DNA from 2 places in the Glutamicibacter sp. 2E12 genome. Region 2 is predicted to be linked to the other one. Evidence: riboswitches for the same ligand, from Rfam matches in the RefSeq annotation. Region 2 holds a riboswitch; the other holds the start of a gene.
The links. A riboswitch is a leader RNA that binds a small molecule or an ion and turns the genes downstream of it on or off. The one in region 2 is predicted to bind S-adenosylmethionine.

Region 1: it holds a riboswitch for S-adenosylmethionine, as region 2 does, so the genes downstream of both, ACP3TE_RS07430 (flavin reductase family protein) here and ACP3TE_RS10750 (OsmC family protein) in region 2, are expected to answer to the same signal.

What each region holds. Positions count from the first base shown of each region.
Region 1 is NZ_CP188297.1:1,581,502-1,585,938, forward strand. Features, by position in the region: gene ACP3TE_RS07425 (long-chain-fatty-acid--CoA ligase) at 1-1,356, opposite strand, end outside; SAM riboswitch class IV at 1,733-1,849, shown strand; gene ACP3TE_RS07430 (flavin reductase family protein) at 1,944-2,444, shown strand; gene ACP3TE_RS07435 (DUF4913 domain-containing protein) at 2,876-3,352, shown strand; gene ACP3TE_RS07440 (hypothetical protein) at 3,563-3,865, shown strand; gene ACP3TE_RS07445 (stage II sporulation protein M) at 3,910-4,437, shown strand, end outside.
Region 2 is NZ_CP188297.1:2,291,141-2,295,577, forward strand. Features, by position in the region: gene ACP3TE_RS10740 (SDR family oxidoreductase) at 1-253, shown strand, start outside; gene ACP3TE_RS10745 (L-idonate 5-dehydrogenase) at 243-1,298, shown strand; gene ACP3TE_RS10750 (OsmC family protein) at 1,375-1,926, opposite strand; SAM riboswitch class IV at 1,958-2,079, opposite strand; gene ACP3TE_RS10755 (DEAD/DEAH box helicase) at 2,220-4,437, shown strand, end outside.

The DNA.
Region 1 (4,437 bases), 710 kb from region 2:
TGGGTGCGAGGCGAGGGCTTGCTCCACCTCGATGGTGGAGATGTTCTCGCCGCCGGAAATGATGATGTCCTTGGCCCGGTCGCGCACCTGGATGTAGCCATCCGGGTGCATGACACCCAGATCGCCGGTGTGGAACCAGCCGCCATGGAAAGCTTGGGTAGTGGCCGCTTCATCGCGGTAGTAGCCGATCATGACGTTATTGCCGCGCAGCACGATTTCGCCCATGGTCTGTCCATCCGCCGGGACATCGTTCATGTTCTCGTCAACAATGCGTGCGGACTCGGCGGTAATCATGCCAACGCCTTGGCGGGCGAGCTTCGCGGCCCGGTCCGGGCCATCGAGGGCATCCCACTCATCCTGGTACTCGCACACCGTGTACGGTCCGTATACCTCGGTGAGGCCATATACATGGACTACCTCGATGCCCAGCTTCTGCAGCTTGGAGATGATTGCCGGGGACGGGGGAGCTCCTGCGGTGGTGATGCGCAGTGGCGCATCGAGCTGGTGGGCGCGGGTGGAGTCGGCGATGATGGAGCAGACGGTCGGAGCGCCGCACAAGTGGGTGGTTCCAAGATCCTCGATGGCATCCCAAACGGAATCTTCGCGCACGCCGCGCAGGCACAGGTGCGTTCCTCCCGCTGCGGTGACGGCCCATGGAGTGCACCAGCCGTTGCAGTGGAACATCGGCAGGGTCCACAAGTAGCGGGTCTTGGCGGTGAAGCCCTGGTGGTGCGCTTCGCCCAACGAGTTCAGGTAGCTGCCGCGGTGCGAGTAGAGCACGCCCTTCGGCTTGCCGGTGGTGCCCGACGTGTAATTGAGAGTGATCGGAGCCCGCTCATCGGCGATGGCGTAGGGAAGTCTTTCATCCGAGGCTTGTGCGATTAGCTCGTCCAAGGTGGCGTCCACGGGCACGTCCGGACGTTCTCCGGCGTACTGGTCATCGGCGATCTCGATGAGCGCCTCCAGCGTTGGGTTCTCGCGGCGCAGGGTCTTCGTGTTCTCCAACAGCTCTGTGTCGGCAAGCATCAGCTTGGCAGCAGAATGATCAATGATGTATTGCAGCTCGTGGGCCGAGAGTCGGGTGTTCAGGGCAACGAGGACTGCGCCTGCCAGCGGTACGGCGTAATGCGCCATGAGCATTTCGGGAGTATTCGGTGCCAGCACGGCCACGCGGTCGCCCGGCTCAATGCGAGCCTTCAGCGCCTGGGCAAAGCGGTGCACCCGTGCTTCGAATTCTTCATAGGAGAAGCTGCGAGTTCCATGGATGACGGCGGTCTTCTTCGGATAGGCCTCGGCTGTGCGTTCCAAGAAACGCAGTGGGGTCAATTCTGAATGGTTTGCCTGAATCTCTACCATGGTGTGGCTATTCCTCAATCGTCATCGATGGTTACGGAGAACAATAAGCAGGAGTGTGACTCAATGCACTCCATGACCAATAGTGGCATGAACCTCAGCGTCATGCCGGGAAACCAAGTTTCATTACGGTGGGCGGTAGGGAATTCGCGCCAGGGCCCCGAGCCCAGGGGAGGAGTTAGTGTTCTGCCGAATCAAGAGCGGCGGAAGCCTGCTGCGATCATGGGGCCGAAGCGTTCAAGAAGCGCGGCGTATGGCGAATAAAAGACTGCCCAAGGACTTCTGGCGGGGCCTTGGATCGAATATTGCGTCGAATATTGCGATTTGCGAAGTGAAATGTTTGACGGCTGTTCGTCATGAGCCATATCGTTTTAAACAGAATCAAGAGCATCAGCTATAAGCCCTGGCTTGCTGATCGGCAACCCTCTCAACGGTAGTGGGGTGCTCCAGGTGAGGATTCGGTTCCACACAAAATGTGCTGGAACAAGTACCGCACACGGCGCGGAACTTCAGCCCAAGCGGCTTCGAGTAACGAGAAGCCAATGCTTGCAGGCTACTGCGCGGTGGGCAAGACCCAAAGGAATCGAGCCATGTCATTGAATCTTGAACTTGACCCGTTGACCCTGCGCAAGGTTTTCGCTCAGCATCCATCAGGGGTAGCCGCCCTCTGTGCAGAACTGGATGGCGTGAAGACCGGAATTGTCGCTTCATCGTTTACCGTGGGAGTTTCCCTTGAACCTGCACTGGTGATGTTCGCCGTGCAGAAGTCCTCGAACACTTGGCCAAAGCTGCGCGAAGCTGGCCGCATTGGCGTCTCAGTGCTGAGCGAACGCAATGATGGTGTCTGCGCTCAGATTGCGTCGAAAAATGGCGACCGGTTCCGCGGAATCGATACCTATTCCTCGGATCAGGGCGCGCTCTTCGTCAACGACTCCACGTTGTGGCTGGAGACTTCGATCTACAACGAGGTCGAAGCGGGGGATCACTGGGTAGTCCTGATGGAAGTCCACGGGCACCGCACCTCCGAGCACTCGCCACAGATCTTCCATGATTCGCGGTTCCATTCGCTGCCGATTCCTGAGCTCGTATAAGCGCTTCGCATCTTCCAAAGCTCCGGCCAGATCAAATCATCGATCTGGCCGGAGCTTTTTGAATTCCGGTTAGGCGGGTTGAGCCGTTCCCCGCAGCCCTCGACACCGGCAATGCCCGTTCTCTCTCGCCACCCTGAAGACGTGGCAAGATGGCTGGCAATCTCATGGCCTGCCATCTTGGGCCAGCTGCCCCAGGCATTTGGCGATAACCTCGTCATCAAAGTATCTGTCGCGAGAAACCTTGAACTCGCCATATCCGCCACCCGCCTGGGCTGTCGAACAGAACCGCGCAGGTAGCTCATGGATCCTCGCTGCACGCTGGACCGGCCTCGGTTCGTAAGCAAATCAATAACGTGGCCACGGCCGCGGTTGATGAAGCCCTAACTGAGGAGCTCTTGGAATCCCTCAGGCAGCGAGCTGTCCAGGCGGCCGTGGCCGCCGTGACCGAACAGGTGGAGGCCAACGAGGCAGCCGAAGAAGCCCAAGACGACGAGGGCGAGGCTGAACCGGAGGAAACCCTTTACTACGGTTCCGTTGATGAGTTTGTCCGTGAGTACCTGCGCAATGTCTATCGCCGGGCGATCAACGGCCGGTCGCGGGTCTGGGCTGCCCGGTGGTGGGAATATGACGAGGCAGTGATCCGTCTGGAAGCGCTGTGGCGTTCCTGGGAACATCTGCGCATGGACCCCAGCACCGGCATGAGCGTGTGGTGGCGTGACCACGCGGACCACCATATGGCGGTCTTGCTGGACCCGGATGGGCCGTTTTCCTCGGCAGCGGACACCGACGAAAACAAGTCCAAAAAAGGGCAGCCGTTGCCTTATGCAGCGCCGCCGGAGGGCTTGTTCCCTGACCAACGTCAAATCCACCTTCCAGTTGTTGAACCTCCAAAAAAATATTTATTCTAGTGGGTAAGTTTCTTTGATATAGTAACTACGACTGATCAGAGACGGATCTTGTAGTCGATCTTGACTTCGGTCGTGCAAAGCTCCTGCGCATCAATTTTCAGCGCCAAATCTCATTTGGCGAATGGAACTTGGAAGTTAGGAGCAATAACTCAGGGCATGTGAAAATGCGATTCTTCGTGTTTCCACAGGGCCTCAATCAAAAGGAAAAATATGTCAAGCGTTACCTCAGAAAAGAGCACGGTCCAAGCGATCTCGGCAGGAAAAGGGATCATCGTACTTGCGGCAGTCACGGCGTCACTCACCATCCTTCTGGTAGCATCCGCTGTAATGCCAGAGGCACTAGTTGCCTTCTTTGGCTTTACCACGGCCAATGCAACGGCAGCGGCAACAGCAATTCTCGCTGGCATGGATGTTGCGACCGCGGTCTCGCTCTTCGGTGGTGCCACTGTTATCGGTGGTGCTGCCTTGGCTATGCTCCGCCGCGCTATTGGCAAGAAGGCTCTGGTTAAGTAGAAACGATGGGCGGACCGACAAGCTGTCGGTCCGCCTTCGAACCTATGACACATTATTTAAAGGGTCTTTTTGCAAGGCAGCGCTTAGCATTATGCATTGGAGCGTTGCTGTGGCTGGGCGCCGTAGCAGCCGGTATTGCAACGGTACCTCTTGAACAAGAGAGTCATTCAGGTTTGGTTCCGGCATCACCTTCATGGGCCCTATGGTGGAGCATATTATCGAACAATGCAATCATTGCTCTGCTGGCCTTTGCAGGAATTTTGACCTTCGGCATCATCACGGTGTTGTATGCCCTTGCGTCGGGCTTGCTTTTTGGCCATTTTCTGGCACAGGCAGTCAACCTCGCTGGCTTGCTCGGCGTTATTCGAGGGGTTGGACCACACGGGATAGTTGAATTTCCGGCCATTATTATCGCGATTTCAGCAGGGATCTCGCCTCTGGCTTATTTTCTACGGACTGCTCTCGGAGGCAGAAAAGAACCTAGAGAAAACCTGTTTCAGGCCGCACAGGGCGTAATCCTTGATGCGGTCTCCCTACTTTGCATCTCCCTCCTCATGATCGTTATAGCCGCA
Region 2 (4,437 bases):
CATGACCGCCGAATGGGCTGGTTCGGGACTGCAAATCAACGGCATCGCACCGGGCTACATCCACACCGAGATGACGCAGAATCTGGTGGATGACGAGAAATTCAATTCCTGGATTCTGGGCCGCACCCCGGCTGCCCGTTGGGGAACTGTCGAGGATCTGGCCGGACCAGCAGTCTGGTTGGCCTCGGATGGATCGAACTACGTGAACGGGCAGACCATTTTCATCGACGGAGGCATGAGCGTTGTCGTCTAATTCCCTCGCCACCAGCACGTTGGCCGTCGTGGCCCATGCAGCCGATGATTTGCGTATTGAACAAATCGAGCTGGCAGCGCCGCGAGCAGATGAAGCACGCGTTGCCATCGCTTACGGCGGTATCTGCGGATCAGACTTGCATTACTGGAGCCACGGCGCCGCCGGGGAATCGATCCTCAAGGCTCCAATGGTTCTCGGGCATGAAATCGTCGGGACCGTCATGCAGGCCGCCGCTGACGGCAGCGGGCCGGCAGCCGGAACCAAAGTCGCCGTGCACCCGGCAACACCAGGCGAGACCGGGGAACCCTACCCGGCCGACCGCCCGAATCTTTCCCCGGGGTGCACCTATCTGGGCTCGGCCGCCCGCTACCCGCACACCGAGGGCGCATTCGCCCGCGAAGTGAACCTGCCATCACGCATGCTGCGTGAGCTGCCTGCTGGCTTAGCACTGCGTGATGCGGCACTGGCAGAACCGGCTGCGGTTGCTTGGCATGCGGTGTCGCGCGCCGGTGAAGTCGCCGGCAAGAAGGCGCTGGTTATTGGTGCTGGGCCGATCGGAGCTCTCGCTGTAGCAGTGCTCAAGCGTGCCGGAGCCAAAGAAATCATCGCAGTGGACATGCACGAGAAGCCGTTGGAAATCGCCGGGAAACTCGGTGCCACTTCAACTTTGCGCGCCGATGACCAGGAAGCTCTTGCCCAGGTGGGCGCGGACGTGGTGATCGAGGCCAGCGGCAACTTCCGCGGGTTGGCCTCCGCCGTGCGCGGTGCCGTGCGCGGCGGTCGAGTGGTCATGGTCGGGTTGCTGCCCTCAGGAGAACAACCCGCACTCATTTCGCTGGCTATTACCCGCGAGCTGGAACTGGTTGGTTCCTTCCGCTTCAACGACGAAATCGACCATGTGCTTGCTGCCCTGGCCGACGGTTCACTGCAGGTTTCCGAGGCGGTAACCCACGAGTTCCCGGTCGCCGATGCGCTTGAAGCCTTCGAAACGGCCAAGGATTCGGCTCGCTCCGGCAAAGTCCTGCTGAACTTCCTGGGGCAATAGTTGGCTTCAGCTAGAAGTGCACCGCGGCGGCCCCTGAAGTCGGGGGCCGCCGCGGTGCTTTTTAGTTCAGCGAACTCTAGTTGGTCTCTGCGATGCTTACCGCGGTTGTCACGGGCACCGGATTGGCGAAGAGGTCCAGCACCGGGCAGTGTGCATCCACTGCGCGGCGCAGTTCTTCATAGCGTTCAGCTGATTCCGGTCCGGCAATCCGGATGTCCAGATCCACCGACGAGAAGCCGGGGCGGATGGTCTGGTCGATGCCGAAGAGTCCGCGGACATCGAGGTGGCCATTGGCCTGGATCTTCACGTCGTCCACCTGGATGCCGAGGTTCTGCGCGTACAAGCGGTAGACCACAACCTGGCAGGAGATGAGCGCTCCGAGCGCGTATTCCACGGGGCTTGCGGCCAGGTCGCTGCCGCCCAGGGCAGCTGGCTCGTCGACCTGGAAGGTGTGCTTGCCGGAGACAATGTTGCTGGCTACCGAATCGAAGCCTTCGCCCTCGACGGTGAAAGTCAATTGGGCACTTTGCGGGGCAGCCGAAATTCGTTCGCCCCAGCCCTTGCCTGCTTCCTGCAGGCGCTGTGCGCGGTCTTCGGATACGGTTGGGGCAGATGCTGCATTAGTCATGGGGAATTGATCCCCTTTCTGGCGCAAGGGGCGCCATCGCTTACGCATCTTTGCGTTCAAGATGCGTCGAATCTTCACCTGGGGCACCCCGCACAATGACGCAGGAGGGTTGCCGTCCACTCAGCCAGGGCTCAAAGAGTGGAACTCGTGATTCAGTGATTAATTTCTATCGGTTGCAGGGCCCGCGGGTAAAGGGCAGAAGTAACTTTTCGTCACCGGGCATCTTGCTTTCCGGCTCGCTAAGATGGAATCTAGCTCTCGGGCGCCCACTGCACGAACAATGAACGGCGAGTATGGAATTCCAGCTGACACTTTCTGCGGCCCAGACCTTGGTGACCGAATCCGAATACAACCTGGGCCAATTCCTGTGTGATTCCGGAAAAGTGCAGATCGCCAACCGGGTAATGCAACCGGGATCTACCCGCATCTCCGGTGTGGTGCTGCGTGAATCGGTGATGGCCCAATTGGAAATCACCGAGGGCAATATCAGCTTCACCAGCTTCTGCGGCAAGCATCCGGGGGTTCAGTCCTGTGAAGATGTCGCCGCCTTGCTCATTGAGGTCACCACCGAAGAAGACCAGGGCTTTTTCGTCTCCGACTCCGGGGTGGATCCCCACGCTTGGAAACGCAATAGCAAGCCGCAGTGGGAACGTACCCTTGACCGTCTGCTTCCAGTCATTTCCGATGAGCCGCTGGTTGCCGAAGAACCGCTGGGATTGATCCTGAAAGTGGTAAGCGAACCGCGTTATGGCGGCGAGGACGCGCTGACCTTGCAGGCACGCCCGGCCCGCCAGGGCACCAAGAGCCCCTGGATCCAAACCGGGATCAGCTGGCGCAATGTTGCTTTTGATACGCGGTTCTCCAAGAAGCAGCGTCGTGCGGTCGTTGAACTGGACCGGTTGCGTGAACACGTTGAACAAGATACTTATCGCCATTCGTGGGATCCCAAGGAGTGGATCTCCTTGATGGATCTTCCAGGCCAGGACCTGCTGGATGCGTTCGAAGCCCTGCGTGAAGCTGGAGTGCAGATCGTCAACGGCGGTTCTACGGCCAAGGCCCCGGTGGAGTTCAGCGAGCAACCAGCCATGGCACACGTGGATGTGCGTCGCGGTGAACATGGCCTGAGCATGGAAGGGAAGCTGCGCGGGCCGAGCGAAGAGCACGTCTACCTCTTGCCCATAGGCACGCCGCCGACCTTGTTGGCTTACGCGTCCAGCCCCTTGCCGAAGGCCAGGGAAATCGGTTTGGCCCGGTTCGCTGAACCGGTCACGAAGGAACTGGCCACATTTATTGAATCCGGTGCGCAATCCATCCCGCAGGAAGGCGTTGAGCTTTTCGAGCGCCAGCACCTGGACCGATTGCGCCTGATGGCACCGTTGAAGAGCGAGGATGACAGCTACAGCATCCCTGTTCCAGCACGCCCCAGCCTCAAGCTGTCCCTGGAGAGCATCCGAACTCCGCTGACCGTGAGCTATTCCTGGGAGTACGCCTCCGCGGGCCCCCGCCAGTATGCCGTGGAAAAGGAAATTGCTGCTTCGGTGCAGGACAAGCTCGGCGCGCAGGCTTCCTTGGGGCAACTGACCTCTTCAGGAATCTTCCCGCCGAAGGAATTCAGCACCTCCGAATCCATCGATTTCTTGGTCTACGCATTGCCGCTATTGGCAGAGCATCCCGATGTGGTCGTTGAAGAGCAGAACAGGCTGCCGAAGTACCGGATCAGCCACGCCCCGGCCGCTGTCAGTGTCGAAGCCGGCGAAAGCACGGGGGACTGGTTCGACTTGTCTGTGGAAGTGCTCCTGGACGAGACCAAGGTCCCGTTCCCACTGCTGCTGGAGGCCTTGACCAAGCAAGATGAGTATCTCGTCCTCGATGACCTTACGGTGATCCCGATTGATGGTGCAGATTTCACGCAGCTGCGCCAGCTGATATCAGAGGCCGGGGAGCTGGGCACGGTGCAGGGCGATACGATCCGCATCCATAAGTTGAGCATCGACTGGTGGCAAGAACTGGTGGATCTGGGCATTATCGAAGCCCAGCACAACCAGTGGCTGCAGACCATGAAGGCGCTGCAAAGCGGTGAAGAAATGCAGCCGGTCCAGCTAGCGGAAACGTTCAACGCTGAACTGCGCCCGTATCAGGGCCACGGCCTATCCTGGCTCAACTTCTTGCGTACCCATGATCTCGGTGGCGTCCTTGCCGACGATATGGGTCTGGGCAAGACCGTCCAGTTGCTGGCTTGCCTTGAACAAGCGCGCGTCGAGGATCCTGCCCAGAAATTCCTGGTGCTGGCTCCTACCTCGGTGGTGGGCAACTGGATCAATGAGGCGCAGCGATTTGCGCCGCAGATGAGAGTCACCGGCATCACTTCAACAGCTAGAAAGAGCGGCCAAAGCATGGCGTCGCAGATCGGTGACGCCCAATTGGTAGTTACCAGCTACACGATCTTCCGCCTGGCCTATGAGGATTTTGAAGCCGCCGGATTCAACGTCATGATCATGGACGAGGCCCAGC